2 regions of the Rhodococcus sp. BP-349 genome follow, and region 2 is predicted to be linked to the other one. Evidence: riboswitches for the same ligand, from Rfam matches in the RefSeq annotation. Region 2 holds a riboswitch; the other holds the start of a gene.

Region 1 (6,867 bases), on a different contig from region 2:
CCACCGCGGAGGGCAGCTCCGCGGCGAGGTCGTCGATGAACGCGCGCTGCGCCTCGTGCCCCACGACGAGCGACGTGGTCGACCCGGTGGCGACTCGCTCCGTGACCACCGGCCCGAAGTCCCACGGGCCACGCCACGTGGTGCGCCCGTACTGCGGCAGGTCTGCATCGGACACCAGACGCCACGTGTCGCCGCGACGAGCGACGACGAGTGCGATGTCGCGACTCGTGGAACCGATGTCGGCGTCGGCCCAGGCGTAGCGGAGCGCGACGTTCGGCGCCCACACCTCGGTGGCCGCGAGTGCGTCCGCCCGGTCGACCGGCACCGGCGTCTCCGGACCCGGAGTGATCTCGTACCCGAAGTCGGACAGCGGCAGACCGCGCAGCGCCTGCGCGCGGGCGATCTCTCGATCGGCGAATCCCGGGTCCGCGCCGGAGTCGATCACCTCGCGCAGCGCGGCCTCGTCGTCGGAGCGGAGTGCGGCCGTCCAGGAGTCGAGCAGGGCCGTGACACCGACGGTGCGCGCGTCCAGGGCAACTCCACTGTCAGGCGGGGTCGTCGTGGGCGTCTCCGCGACAGGTGCCGACGGCGAACACGCCACCAGCAGGGAGAGAACCAGGCCCAGCGCCGCCAGGGCGCGGACCGTCAGTAGCGGCGAGCGCCGTAGAAGGGCCACGATGCCATCGACTCGACACGGACGGGGACACCGAAGGTCGATGCATGGACCACGTTGCCGTTGCCGGCGTACAGACCGACGTGCGATGCGTCGGGATAGAACAGCACCACGTCGCCGGGCTGGAGGTTCGCCTTGTCGACGGGGGTGCCGCCGGCGGCCTGCGCCTGGCTCGACCGCGGGAGAGTCTTGCCGATCTGCTTGTAGGCCCACACCACGAGCCCCGAGCAGTCGTACCCGTCCGGGCCGGTCGCACCCCACACGTACGGCTTGCCGATCTGCGTGAACGCGGCCGACAGCGCTCCGGCCTGAGATCCCGGCGGGAGGGCGCCGAGAATGGCGGCGGGGTCGAATCCCGGCGGGAACGCGGCGCCGGCCAGTCCCTGCTTCTCCGTGTCGGACAGCGAACCGAACGCGGCCACGACATCGGCGATCTCGCTCTGCAGGCGGCTCTGCTTGCCCTGCAGGTCGTCGCTGACCGCCTTGGCCTGCTCGGTGGCCACGCGGGCCGCGTCGGCGGACTGCTGTGACGCCGCCTCGGCTGCCGCTGCCGCGTCGCTGGCCTCGCGGAAGGTGCCGACGGTGGCGGCCGCGTCCGTGGAGATGATGTCCAGAGCGGACATCTGATCGAGCAACTGCTGCGGGGAATCACTCACCATGACCGCGAAGAGTCGGTTCGTCCGGGCGCCCTGATAGTTGGCTCGGGCGATCTTGTCGACGGCGGGCCGCACCGTGTCGATCTGCGCGGAGGCCGCGTCGAGGGCGGCGCGGTCGGCGTCGTGGCGTGCATCCGCCTCCTGCTGGGCGGCGAGCTTCGCGTCGAGCTCGATCTGGGCGTTGTGCATCGCCTCGGTGGTCTGCTCGGACTCGCGGGAGAGGTCGGTGAGCTTCGTGACCGCGTCGGAGGCGGATGTGCCGGGAATTGGGTCGGCGCCGGCGGGACCGGCGGGGAGCACGGCGATCGCCGCTGTCATCGCACTCGCGATCACCAGTCCACGCAATCTCGTACGAGACGTGGGACGAACGCGGGGGTGGACCGATGACGGCACGATGAACGGTTCTCCGATCTGGACGAGTCCGGGTCGCTCGGCAGCGGGGATGATGGCCGAGGACGTCACGGAAAGATTACGACGCGAACGATGATTCTGTCCACGAAGCCCGAGAACCCGTCGAGAACGGCGGATTCACCGACTGACGCCGCACGAAACCGACCGTGCGATCGGTTGCGTGCGGCGTCAGGGTGTCGAGCGTGGGTGTCGCTGCGTCAGGCGTAGCGACGCGCGCCGTCGAAGGGCATCGACGACAACGGAGCGATCTTGACGGGCTGGCTCTCCGTGGACGCGTGGACGACGTTGCCGTTGCCCACGTACATGCCGGAGTGCGAGCCGCCGTAGAAGGACACGACGTCGCCGGGCTTCAGATCCGCCTGCGAGACGGCCACGCCGGCAGCGGCCTGGTCGTAACTCGTGCGGGGAAGCTCGATACCGGCCTGCTGGTAGGCCCACTTCATCAGACCGGAGCAGTCGAACGCGCTGGGGCCTGCGGCTCCGTAGACGTACGGTGCGCCGACCTTGCTCTCGGCTGCCTGCACGGCGACCTGCGCTGCGCTGGACTGCGGTGCGGCCGGGCCGGGAAGCGCGGGGACCTGCGGCATGGGGGGAAGCTGGCTGAGGATCTGGTCCGGGACCTCGAAGGTGCCGATACCGGGGATCTCCACCGGCGCCGCGAAGGCGGGAGCGGCGGGGATGGCGACAGCGCCTGCGGTGAGCGCGCCGGCGACGAGAACGTTGCGGACTGGCCGCGAGGCACTGCTGGGTTTGCGGTGTTTCGCCACGAAAAGATGTGCTCCGTTTCTTCCTGATATCCGCCGACCGAGTTAGCTGACGGGTTCGGGCTGGGAAGATCAGCCCTACCCGACGAGCCGCTGGTGCGACTGCGACGGGATTCACCCCGGTGTAACGGTGGGTTCCCGGTACGACCACCCGGAAGAGGTGGCCGATTAGGCGGTGACCTTGCAGCGCAGTCCCTGGTGGCTCTGCTCGACTCCGCAATGTCTCGGAAAGATTACGAAACGGCATCCAAGATGTCGAGCCAAGCCGACTCGTGTCGCGAAACGATCACGGTCCGACTCACCCCGCGGCGTGCTCGGGCCCCGCGGCGGGTCGGTCGTGGCCGGCCTCCTGCGATGACGGGACTCCCCTGCCGACCAACCGCAACCGTGGCACCAATCCGCTCTCCGCCAGAACGGCCATCGCCTCCTGTTCGTCCTGCTCGAGACGCATTCTTCGCGTGGCGAAGGGAGTGTCTCGCGGGCCGCCGGCCGACGCGGCGGGCATGCCCGGCACCCCCAGCAACACCGAGACGACACAGTCCGAACACGCGTCTCCACGCACGGTGCACTCGCCGCAATCGACAATCATGTGATCTCCGTCTCATTATGGTTCACGGTCTCTCGCCGTGATGTTCAGCCCGGATCACACCCGATCCGACGCTCGATCACGCCTCGGAAACGGACGCTAACGACGTGCACCGACACGGCGCGCTCGTCGTGGACGGCGCGGGTTCCTGTCGGTGGGACCACCTACGGTGACGCACGTGACTGATGGGGCGACTGTGGTGTCGGGGCATGCACGCGGTGTGCAGCTCGCATTCGACGAACTGGACCAGTCGTTGCGGGACACGACCTTCGTGGTGGTGGACCTCGAGACCACCGGAGGCCGACCGGGCGAGGACGCGATCACCGAGATCGGTGCCGTCAAGGTTCGCGGCGGGAGGGTGATCGGTGAGATGGCGACACTCGTGGACCCGGGCCGGTCCATTCCTCCTGCCATCGTCCATTTGACGGGCATCACCAGCGCGATGCTTCTCGACGCCCCTCGCATCGAGCGGGTCCTGCCCACCTTCGTCGAGTTCGCCCGCGGCAGCGTGCTGGTGGCACACAACGCCCGCTTCGACACCGCGTTCCTCCGCGCAGCGGCGACGCGGATGGATCTGGCCTGGCCGTCGTTCCGAGTGCTGTGCACCGTCACGCTCGCCCGTCGGGTGCTCACCCGGGACGAGGCGCCCTCGGTCAAGCTGTCCTCGCTCGCCACCCTCTTCCAGGTGTCCACCAGGCCCACCCACCGGGCTCTCGACGACGCACGGGCCACGGTCGACGTGCTGCACGGGCTGATCGAACGGGTGGGCAACCAGGGCGTCCACAGCTATGCGGAACTGGTCGACTACCTGCCGACGGTGTCCTCGGCGCACCGCGCCAAACGCACGCTCGCGACGGGCCTTCCGCACGCCCCCGGTGTCTATCTCTTCCGCGGACCGTCCGACGAGGTGCTCTACGTCGGCACCTCACGGAACCTCCACCGCCGTGTACGGAACTACTTCACGGGATCCGAGACCCGCGGACGAATGAAGGAGATGGTCGCCCTCGCCACTCGGGTCGACCACGTCGAGTGCAGCCATGCCATCGAGGCGGGCGTGCGCGAACTGAGGCTCATCAGTGCGCACACGCCCCCGTACAACCGTCGATCGAAGTACCCCCGCAAGGGCTGGTGGCTGACCCTGACGAGCGAGGCGTTCCCACGCATCTCCATCGTCCGGACACCGGCGCCCGGTGCGCTCGGACCGTTCTCCGTTCGCGGGGCGGCCGCCGAGGCCGCCGCTCTCGTCGCCGAGCACACCCGGCTGCGCTCCTGCACCCACCGCATCGCCGCCTCGGGGGTGCACGACTGCTCCGCCGAGGCCGTCGGTGGATGCACCGCGGCCGCGGCAGGCCCCCTGACTCCCGACGAGTACGCCGGCGCGCCCGGCGCCTTCCGCGCTCTCACCGAGGGAGCCGACGCCGCGGTGCTCGATGCAATCGCCGCGCGGATCGACGCGCTGTCCGAGGATCTGCTCTTCGAGTCCGCGGCTCGCCTGCGCGACCGAGCCGCCACACTGCTGACGGCCCTGCGGTCGGTACAGCGACTGCAGGCGCTCGCGGCCATCGAGCAGCTGATCGCCGCACGCCGCGCCGACGACGGTGGGTGGGAGTTCGTCGTCGTCCGCCACGGACGCCTCGCCAGCGCCGGTCGTTCACGCCGCGGCGTCGCACCCATGCCCGTCGTGGAGGCACTCGTCGCCGGCGCCGAGACCGTCGTGCCGGACACCACTCCCCTGCGCGGCGCCACGCCGGAGGAGGTCGCGCTCATCGCGCGGTGGCTCGAGTCGGGTGGCGTCCGCATCGTCGACACCACGGACGGGTGGTGCGAACCGGCGCACGGCGCGGGGCGATGGGCTCAGTGGTGCGCCGCCGTGCGCGACGTCGGACGCCGCGAGAAGGAACGCACGATGGCCTGGGGATGACGGCACGGCCGAGAACTAGGCTGGCCCGCAGTTCGCCCTCTCACGACAGTTCGGAAGGTTCACCATGATCACCGCCATCGTTCTGATCCACGCCGAGGTGCACTCCATTCCGGAGACCGCGCGTGCCGTCGCCGACGTACCGGGTGTGTCCGAGGTGTACTCGTGCGCCGGCGACGTCGACCTGATCGCCGTGGTCAAGGTGCGCACGCACGAGGAGATCGCCGAGGTGATCACCGAGCGCGTCAACCGTGTCACCGGCGTGGTGCGGACCGACACGCACATCGCCTTCAAGTCCTACTCGAGCGCCGACGTCGACGCGGGCTTCTCCATCGGCGAGTGACTCAGGCCGACGTGAACGCCGCCCATCGCGTCAACAGGGTCTGAGCGGCCCCGTCGTCCACCGCGGCGGCCGCAGTCGTCAACGCACCGGCCATCGCGTCCTCGAGGGAACCGTCGATCCCGCGGAACGCCGCGATGGCACCTGCTGCGTTGAGCAGCACCGCGTCCCGCACGGGGCCTCGTTCGCCGCCGAACACCCGACGCGCCACGTCGGCGTTGTGTGCGGCGTCCCCGCCTCGAAGGGCGTCGAGGGACACCCGCTCGATCCCGAGGTCACGTGGATCGAGCACCGCGTGGTCGACGACACCGTTCCGCACGATGCGCACCGAAGTGGTCGTCGACGTGGTGATCTCGTCCAGCCCGTCGTCGCCGCGCACCACGAGGACGGAGTTGCCGCGCGCCGCGAACACGCCCGCGACGACGTCGATCAGATCGTCGAACGCGCATCCCACCAGACCGGCGCGCGGACTCGCAGGATTCGTCAGCGGCCCGAGGACGTTGAACGCGGTGGGGATGCCGATCTCCTTGCGAGGCGCCGCGGCGAACCGCAGCGCCGGGTGGAACACGGGCGCGAAGCAGAACCCGATGCCCAGCTCGGCGACGCTCGCCGCGACCCGGTCCGGCCCCTGGTCGATACGCACTCCCAGCGCTTCCAACACGTCGGCTCCGCCGCTCTTGGACGAGGCGGCCCGGTTGCCGTGCTTGACCACCCGGATACCCGCGGCCGCCACCACCACCGACGCCATCGTCGAGATGTTCACCGTGTGGGACCGATCGCCGCCCGTACCGACGATGTCGACGACGTCGTCGTCCACGGGCACGCGCTTGGCATGGCCGAGCATCGAGTCGGCCAGTCCGCGCAGTTCGTCCGACGTGGGGCCCTTCATCTTGAGGGCGACACCGAAGGCTGCGATCTGGGCCGCGGTGGCGTTGTCCGACATGATCTCGTCCATCGCCCACGCCGTGTCGGCACCCGTCAGGTCCTGGCGTGATGCCAGGGCCCCGAGGACCTGTGCCCATGTACGCGTGCCATCCCCAGCGCTCATGAGCGGGAAGCCTAGTGCTCCTGCGATGCGTCCTCGGCAGCCGGTTGGAGGGCGTCCCAGCCCAGCACCACCCCGTCGCGTCGTTGGGCCAACCCCGCCATCCGTGAGCGTTCCTGCGAGCAGTGCAGCGCGTCGAGCACCTGCACCCGCTGCAGCACCAGGACGGTCGCGTCCGCGACACCGCCGGGCAGACGCCCCGGAGTCTGCGCCATGGGACCTGCAGTCGCCTCGCTGTAGCCGTCCTGCGCCGCCACCGACACCGCGTCGGCGATCTGATCGGCGGGGAGGAGCAGGTGGTGGCGCAACACCACGTCGTCGTCCGCGGACCAGATCGGATCCGTGTGGGCCGCGCGCTCGAGGGTCGTCGAGCACGCCTCCACGTCGTCGAAGCACGACGCGACCACGACGAGGTCCGTGCGAGTGGGGTCGAGAGGCTCCGGAGCCGCCCGGCCGAAGAGCCGCTGCCACCAC
Region 2 (6,867 bases):
GGACGTCCACGATGGTGCCGGAGGAGTCCTCGCCCGCGGGAGCGAACCCGGCGGCTCGCAGGCCGGCGAGCACGTCGGCCAGTGGCGCCTGCGAGATCGCGACGGTGGGAGCCAGTGCCCGCAAGGCCAGGGCCTCGGCGGCGGGGGAGGAGAGCACCTCCGCGAGCAGAGCGGGGTCCTCGCAGCGGACGAAGGACGACGCCACCCCGGCGCGCAGGCGTCCGTGGCGTCGGGCGACGTCGTCGATGAGGTAGGTCAGCGACTGGGGGACGGGCGTCCGCGAGTGGGTGGCGAAGAGAGCGTGGAGTTCCGCGGCGGTGGTACCGCCGTCCAGAGCGCGGCGCAGTGTCCGTTCGTCGATGCGGTACATCGTCGCGGCACCCGCCGACTCGACGTCCGCGACCGTCGCCATCCGCTGCGCGAGCTCGGGAGTCAGCGGCCCGGGTGCGACGACCGTCAGGTCCGCCTGGACCAGAACGTGGTCGATGGGCTCGGGCAGGACGCGGTGCATCGCCGCCGCGGCGGAGGAGGGGTCGCCGATCAGAGCGCGTCCGGGCGTGGACAGCGCTCCGCGGCCGACGACCCCGAGAGCGCCGGCCTCGGCCAGATACCGGGAGACCGGGCCGATGCCCAGGCGAGCGGCGAGGCGCGGCCGTCGCCACGTGGCCACCCGCACGACGTCCTCGGTGGCGAGGGCCTTCCCCGAGGCGAGATCGGCGAGAACGCCCAGCACGACTCGTCGGTCGCGCGGCGCGGCGACGGAGCGGGCCTCGTCGGACAGTGCGGCGATGGGCTTGTCGTTGGCGTCGCGCATGCCGATCAGCCAGGGCACCCGCGGAAGGTCGAGCCAGGCACCGGCCAGAGTGGCCCAGCGCTGCGCCGGCGAGGCGGTGACCCAGGCGTCGACCGCGGGGGTGGGTGTCCACATGTCGTCGATGTCGGTGAGCGGCCCTGGATCCGGCAGCCCCACCGCGATGAGCCCGGCGCCCGCCAACACCTCGACCAGCAGTCCGACCCGCGCCTCGTCGAGATCGGCCGTCTTCGCGATGCGCCGGATCTCACGGACGCCGAGTCCGCCCGCCTTGAGTGCCGGTGCCGGTGTGCGGGAGAGCGAGTCGACGATGTCCTCGCAGTGCCGCAGCAGCTCGAGGGCCTCCCCGGCTGCGGCCGCGTCGACGTCCGCGACCCCGACGGCGGTGGTCGCCGCCGCGGGCGGAGCCAGCGACACCGGATCGGTGACGGGCTCGCCGCGCAGCACCTGTGATACCTGGGGCGGCAGTTCGACCGTGTTGTCGTCGAGCCAGGTCAGCAGCCCGGCGGCGAGCAGACGCTGGACGGGTCTGTCGGCGGGTGTACCCGGTGCGGCGTCGCGCGTCCGGCCGATCGAGGACGAGCGCGTCAGCGTCGTCAGCAGCTCACGGCTGCGATCGTCGATCTCCGCGAGCTTCGTCCCGACCACCTCGGCGGTGAGCGAGGCGTCGACGTCGAAGAACCGCCCGACCCGCCACGGCACGGCATCGCGTGCGGCCGCGACCAGGGTCAGTGTCGTCGTTCCGCGCGCCAGCGCCCGCGCCCGCAGGACCGCGAGTGCCGCGTCGACGGACTTCTTCGTCGCCCGGCGGCCGATGACCTCGTCGAGACGCGCGCGGGCGACCGGGGTGGTGTCGGCGCCCTCGTGCGCGAGCAGCTCCACGACCGTCAGACAGGTGGTGTCCAGATCCTCGGCGGCGCGAAGGACCGAGGCCCGCTGTTCGGAACGGCCTGCCAGGACCTCCAGCGTGGGCGGTGGCGGGATCGTCAGGTCGGGGCGGAGCCGCAGCAGTTCGGCCAGTTCGTCGTCGCTGCGCGCGGACAACCACTCGGTGAGTGTGTCCGCCGGCGCGCCCTCGTTGTCGGTCATCGAGGTCAAGCGTAGAGACCGGTCCGGGGACCTGGACTGGCAGAGGCGCTACTCCGGATGGTGGAATGAACCATGGCGAACTCAGAGAAGAAGCGATATGTCGACCCGGGCTGGCCCCACAGCGCAGACGACGACGATCATCCCGTCACCGAACTGACGTCGGCGCGTGCCGGAAACCTGTCCCCGTTCGGCGAGGAGACGGAGTTTCCGTTGCCGGTGGACTCGCTGCCGTACGCGCACCCGCACACGGTCATCAATCGCTGACCTGAGAGACACGAGAAAGGCCCCCACCATCCGGTGGGGGCCTTTCTCGTGGTGCGGGTCAGCGGGGCAGGAGGTCCTGGTTCGCTGCGATGAAGCTCGCCACCTGCGGATCCGCGGTCGCGGCCTGGACGAAGCCCAGGATCGCGGGATCGTTGGTGAAGTTCTCGACGATCTGCGTCAGTCCCTGCACGGCCTGCTCGGTCGACGGGATGCTCGTCAGATCGGGAAGTGCCGGTGCCGACGGAGCCGTGGCCGCCGGGGCGTCGCGCTGCGTCGCGCCGCTGCTCAGTCCGAGCTGCGAGGAGCAGGACGGCCAGGCGCCCCAGCCCTGCGACTCGAGCACGCGCTCGGCGACGACGATCTGCTCTTCACGGCTGGCCTGGTTCGCGGTGGCCGCGAACTCTCCGCCGCCGTGGCCGGTCCAGGTGCTCGGCGAGAACTGCAGGCCGCCCTGGAAACCGTTGCCGGTGTTGATGCCCCAGTTGCCGCCGGCCTCGCACTGCGAGAGACGGTCCCAATCGGAGTCGGGAGCTGCATTGGCCGTGCCGCCGAATGCGAGACCTGCGGTGCCGACCAGTGCGCCGGTGACGGCGACCTTGGCGACGGTCTTGCCCGTGGTGCTCGGCTTGCGATGACGTCCGCTCATAAGGGTAGAAATCCTCTCCACACGCGCCTGCGAGGTCAGCTGTCGGATTCGGGCTGAGAGGTAGCCCGGCCTCGGTGCGCTCCTGGCTGGAGCGGAGAGGCTTCACCCCTAGGTCGACCCCTCGGTGCCCGGTAGGGCGCCGCGAGAGTCGGCCGGATATCTACGAAGGACGTGTGGGTCCCCCGCCCTCGTCCCTGATCATGTCTGTGAGGGATGTCCGGTACCCGCGGGACGAGGTTTGGCGCGGCGGGCCGGACGTCGGCCGAACTTCCGGCCGAGATGGACAGTATTACGAAACGGGTGTCCATGTCACTGTTCGATAACTTCCCCTGGTGCGCGCGTCGCGCCGCGTTGTGAGGTGTGGGAACAGGTCGTCGCAGCTAGGACGGCGAAGACGTGCTGACCACCGTCTCGTCACCCGTTCGTGACCGCTTCGTTATGTGTCCGACGTCACATGTCCGCAGCATCACAGCCACCACGACGAGCACGAGAACGCCCGTCGTCGGGTAGACGGTCTGCAACGCCACGCCTTCGAGTCGGTTGGACGGCGGGAGCATGAAGGTGCCGATGGCGTAGACGTCGCCGGGCGCCACCCAGAACCAGGCGATCTGCGGCAGGCTCGCGACGAGGGGCAGCAGCCAGGCGAGCGGGTTCGAGGCGCGCAGTGCGACGTCCATGCAGACGATCGCCAACGGCAGGAGCCAGACCCAGTGGTGGCCCCAGGAGAACGGGGACACGAGGGGCGCGGTCAGGCCGACGACGATGAGGCCGAGAAGGGGCAGTCCGCGGCGGTGCGCCGCGGCGCCCACCACGAGTCCGGCGACGCAGACCGCCCCGGCGACGACGATCCAGAGCAGCGTCGGGGCCTCGGTCATCCCGAGCCACCGCGGGATCGACGCTCGCAGCGACTGGTTGGCTCCGGACGAGATGTCGCCGATCCGGGACGAGTCGGAGATGGCGCCGAACCAATACGTGACCGCGTCCGAGAAGAGCACGACGAAGCCCAGCAGCACCGTCGCGGCAGCGGTGACGACGCCGACGATCAGTGCCCGCCACTGCCGCGTCAGGGCGAGGTGGACCAGGAACAGTCCGGGGGTCATCTTGATGCCGGTGGCGATGCCGACGCCGATGCCCCGGAGTCGGCTGCCCTCGGGACGTGAGAGGTCCCACAACACCAGCGCCAGCAGCACGAGGTTGATCTGGCCGAGCCAGATGGTCATGCGCACCGGTTCGAGCCAGGTGAAGACGATGGTCAGCGCGGCACTGACGACGCGGAGGCTGCGATCGTCGTGGAAGCCGAGATACATCCAGCAGGATCGGATGATCAGGTAGAGCAACGCGATGTTGCCGAGCCAGAAGACGATGTTGGTCGTCGCGGCGGACATCAGCCCGAGCGGCGCGAACACCAGCGCGGCGAACGGGGGATACGTGAAGGGCAGTTCACCGACCAGATCGTGGGCGTACAACGGGGACGAGTCGAGCACCGTCGCCCCGCCCGCGCGGTAGACGAGTGCGTCGATGCCGAAGCGGAACAAGCCGAACTTGGGGGCATCGAACGGGATGAGCCGATCGTGCGCGACGAGCGCCACGGCGGCACCGATCACGGTGAGCGCGACGAAGATCTTGTGTGATCCGAAGGTGCGGTCTTCGGATTTCTTCAGTAACACGCACAGGATGTTAGACCGATTCGGGGACTCTCACCCCTCGGGCCACGCCGAGAAGGAACCGTTCGTTCTGTTGAGTGCGGATCCCGCGGTCAGTACCGAGTGGCCACGAACGGCGCGTCCGAGTCGACGATGTCCTTGCCCAACGGCATGAGCGAGACCGGAATCAGCTTGAGGTTCGCCAGCGCCAGCGGTATTCCGATGATGGTGATCGCCATGGCGACGGCGGTGACGATGTGTCCGATGGTGAGCCAGATGCCTGCGACGACGATCCAGATCACGTTGCCGATCACCGACGCGACGCCCGCGGTCGGTTTGTCCACCACGGTCCGGCCGAAGGGCCACAGGGCGTACACCCCGATGCGGAAGGCCGCGATGCCGAACGGGATGGTGACGACGAGGATGCAGCACAGGATGCCGGCCACGAAATAGCCGAGGGCCAGCCACAGACCGCCGAAGATCAACCAGATGACGTTGAGCAGCAGGCGCATGCGATCAGTATGCCCGGTTCCGCCGTGTCAGCGCCGTGCTCGGCGCCCCGAACGCAGAGCGTGGACGAGGCCGAGCAGGAACCCGAGCGGGCACAGCATCGCGGAGAGGTAGATCCACAGCCCGGGCGGATCGTCCCAGACGAGCAACGTCACGAACATGACGACGATCGCCAGCAGTCCCAGCCCGAAGCAGACGAGGGCGGCGACCAGGAGCGCCGGGGTTCCGGTACGGGATGAGTCGGTCACGAGAGAGCACCCTAGCCCGGTGTCGGGGCGGGCATCTGTCCGGCGCGGTCGATATCGAGGTGCTCGTGACTCCCGCAGCGGAGTACCATCGACTCATCGCGTCCCGAGCGACCAGGCCCGTCATGGGCGGTGGCCACGGGCGCGATTATTCATGTGACGCGATCAACGAACGAATGGGTGAGATCGGTGCCGACCGGCAAGGTGAAGTGGTACGACGTCGACAAGGGTTTCGGCTTCCTCTCGCAGGACGAGGGTGAGGACGTGTACGTCCGGTCGTCCGCGCTCCCGCAGGGAGTCGAGGGTCTGAAGGCCGGCCAGCGCGTCGAGTTCGGCATGGCCGCCGGACGCCGCGGACCCCAGGCCCTGTCGCTGACAGTTCTCGACCCTGCTCCCTCGCTGCGTCAGTCGGGTGCCGCCGCGCGCCGCGACCAGCCGACCACGCGCAAGCACACGCCCGACGAGCTGCACGGCATGGTCGAGGACATGATCACGCTTCTCGAGGCGACCGTGCAGCCCGAGCTGCGCAAGGGCAAGTACCCCGACCGCAAGACCGCCCAGAAGATCTCCGAGGTGGTTCGGGCCGTCGCCCGCGAACTGGACAGCTGACCCGACCCGGCTATTCGGCGTCGTCCGCGTCCGTGGTGGCGATCGACCAGATGGCGTGGCTGACGATCTCCTCCTGGTCGGTGTCGACGTCGATCACACCGGACGGCAGGCGCACCTCGACGCCGATGAGCACGAGTCCGTCCTCGTTCACCGGCGGCACGGTGAGCGTGTTCCGCGTCCCGGGGGCGAAGTACTCGTCTGCTTCCACCACGTCGCCGGAGTCCGGGTCTCCGTAGACGCTGGCGAAGCCCCACGGGTTCTCCGAGATGGCGCCCGGCAGGGACAACTGCAGCGGATGGCCCTCGCGAACCGGCATCGTCGCGGTCGTGCCCTCGTAGTCGCAGAGTGGTTCCTGCACCGGGCAGTACCGGAACGGTTCGACCTCCTCGTACCGGCCGTCGGCGTACGCGGACACCCGCGGGGTCTCCTCGGGGGCGTCCAGGATCGCCTTGCCGACCACCAGCACGAAGACGACGCCGACGACGGCGACCAGTGCGGACAGTCCGTACAGGATCGTGCGTGTCGTCATCGGGGAGCGTCCTCGCCCGCGGGTGCGCGGCCCGCGTCCTGATCCACTCGGGGGATTCGGCCGGTGGCGTGACGCAGTTCGCTGCCCGCCACCTCCTGGTCCGCTCGTACCGGTCTCTTGCCGCCGAAGCCGGGAAGCAGCGAGCCGCCCCGGTGGGTCACGAATGTCTGCACCAGGCCGATCGTAAGGATCACCGACACCACGGTGAAACCCAGCCAGTACTCGGTGGGGAGCAGCACGCCGAATGTGCCGCCGATGACCCAGCTCAGCTGCAGCACCGTCTCGCTGCGCCCGAAGCCGGACGCGATCGACTCGGGCGGCAGGTCGTTCTGCAACGACGCGTCGAGCGACACCTTCGCCAGCGCGCTCGCGCCCGACGCGACGAGAGCTGCGAGTGCGGCGGTGAGCAGGCTGTTCGTCAGGGCCGCGATGATCGCGACCGCGGTGACGGCCGCGGTGCAGCGCACCACCAGCACCGACGGGCGACCGAGTTTGACCCGGGCACCGGCAGCGTTGCCGCC

Evidence for each region. A riboswitch is a leader RNA that binds a small molecule or an ion and turns the genes downstream of it on or off. The one in region 2 is predicted to bind cyclic di-AMP.
Region 1: another riboswitch for cyclic di-AMP. It lies ahead of HQ325_RS18740 (C40 family peptidase); the one in region 2 lies ahead of HQ325_RS05910 (transglycosylase family protein).

What each region holds. Positions count from the first base shown of each region.
Region 1 covers NZ_JABUDR010000003.1:497,450-504,316, reverse strand. The annotation lists gene HQ325_RS18750 (hypothetical protein) at 1-676, opposite strand, end outside; gene HQ325_RS18745 (C40 family peptidase) at 646-1,647, opposite strand; gene HQ325_RS18740 (C40 family peptidase) at 1,938-2,507, opposite strand; cyclic di-AMP (ydaO/yuaA leader) riboswitch at 2,524-2,689, opposite strand; gene HQ325_RS18735 (hypothetical protein) at 2,803-3,093, opposite strand; gene HQ325_RS18730 (DEDD exonuclease domain-containing protein) at 3,269-5,011, shown strand; gene HQ325_RS18725 (Lrp/AsnC family transcriptional regulator) at 5,076-5,351, shown strand; gene trpD (anthranilate phosphoribosyltransferase) at 5,353-6,396, opposite strand; gene HQ325_RS18715 (hypothetical protein) at 6,408-6,867, opposite strand, start outside.
Region 2 covers NZ_JABUDR010000001.1:1,251,213-1,258,079, forward strand. The annotation lists gene HQ325_RS05900 (helicase-associated domain-containing protein) at 1-1,900, opposite strand, end outside; gene HQ325_RS05905 (hypothetical protein) at 1,973-2,164, shown strand; gene HQ325_RS05910 (transglycosylase family protein) at 2,223-2,810, opposite strand; cyclic di-AMP (ydaO/yuaA leader) riboswitch at 2,819-3,025, opposite strand; gene HQ325_RS05915 (glycosyltransferase 87 family protein) at 3,191-4,477, opposite strand; gene HQ325_RS05920 (YccF domain-containing protein) at 4,567-4,965, opposite strand; gene HQ325_RS05925 (hypothetical protein) at 4,993-5,211, opposite strand; gene HQ325_RS05930 (cold-shock protein) at 5,398-5,817, shown strand; gene HQ325_RS05935 (DUF2771 domain-containing protein) at 5,828-6,346, opposite strand; gene HQ325_RS05940 (MFS transporter) at 6,343-6,867, opposite strand, start outside.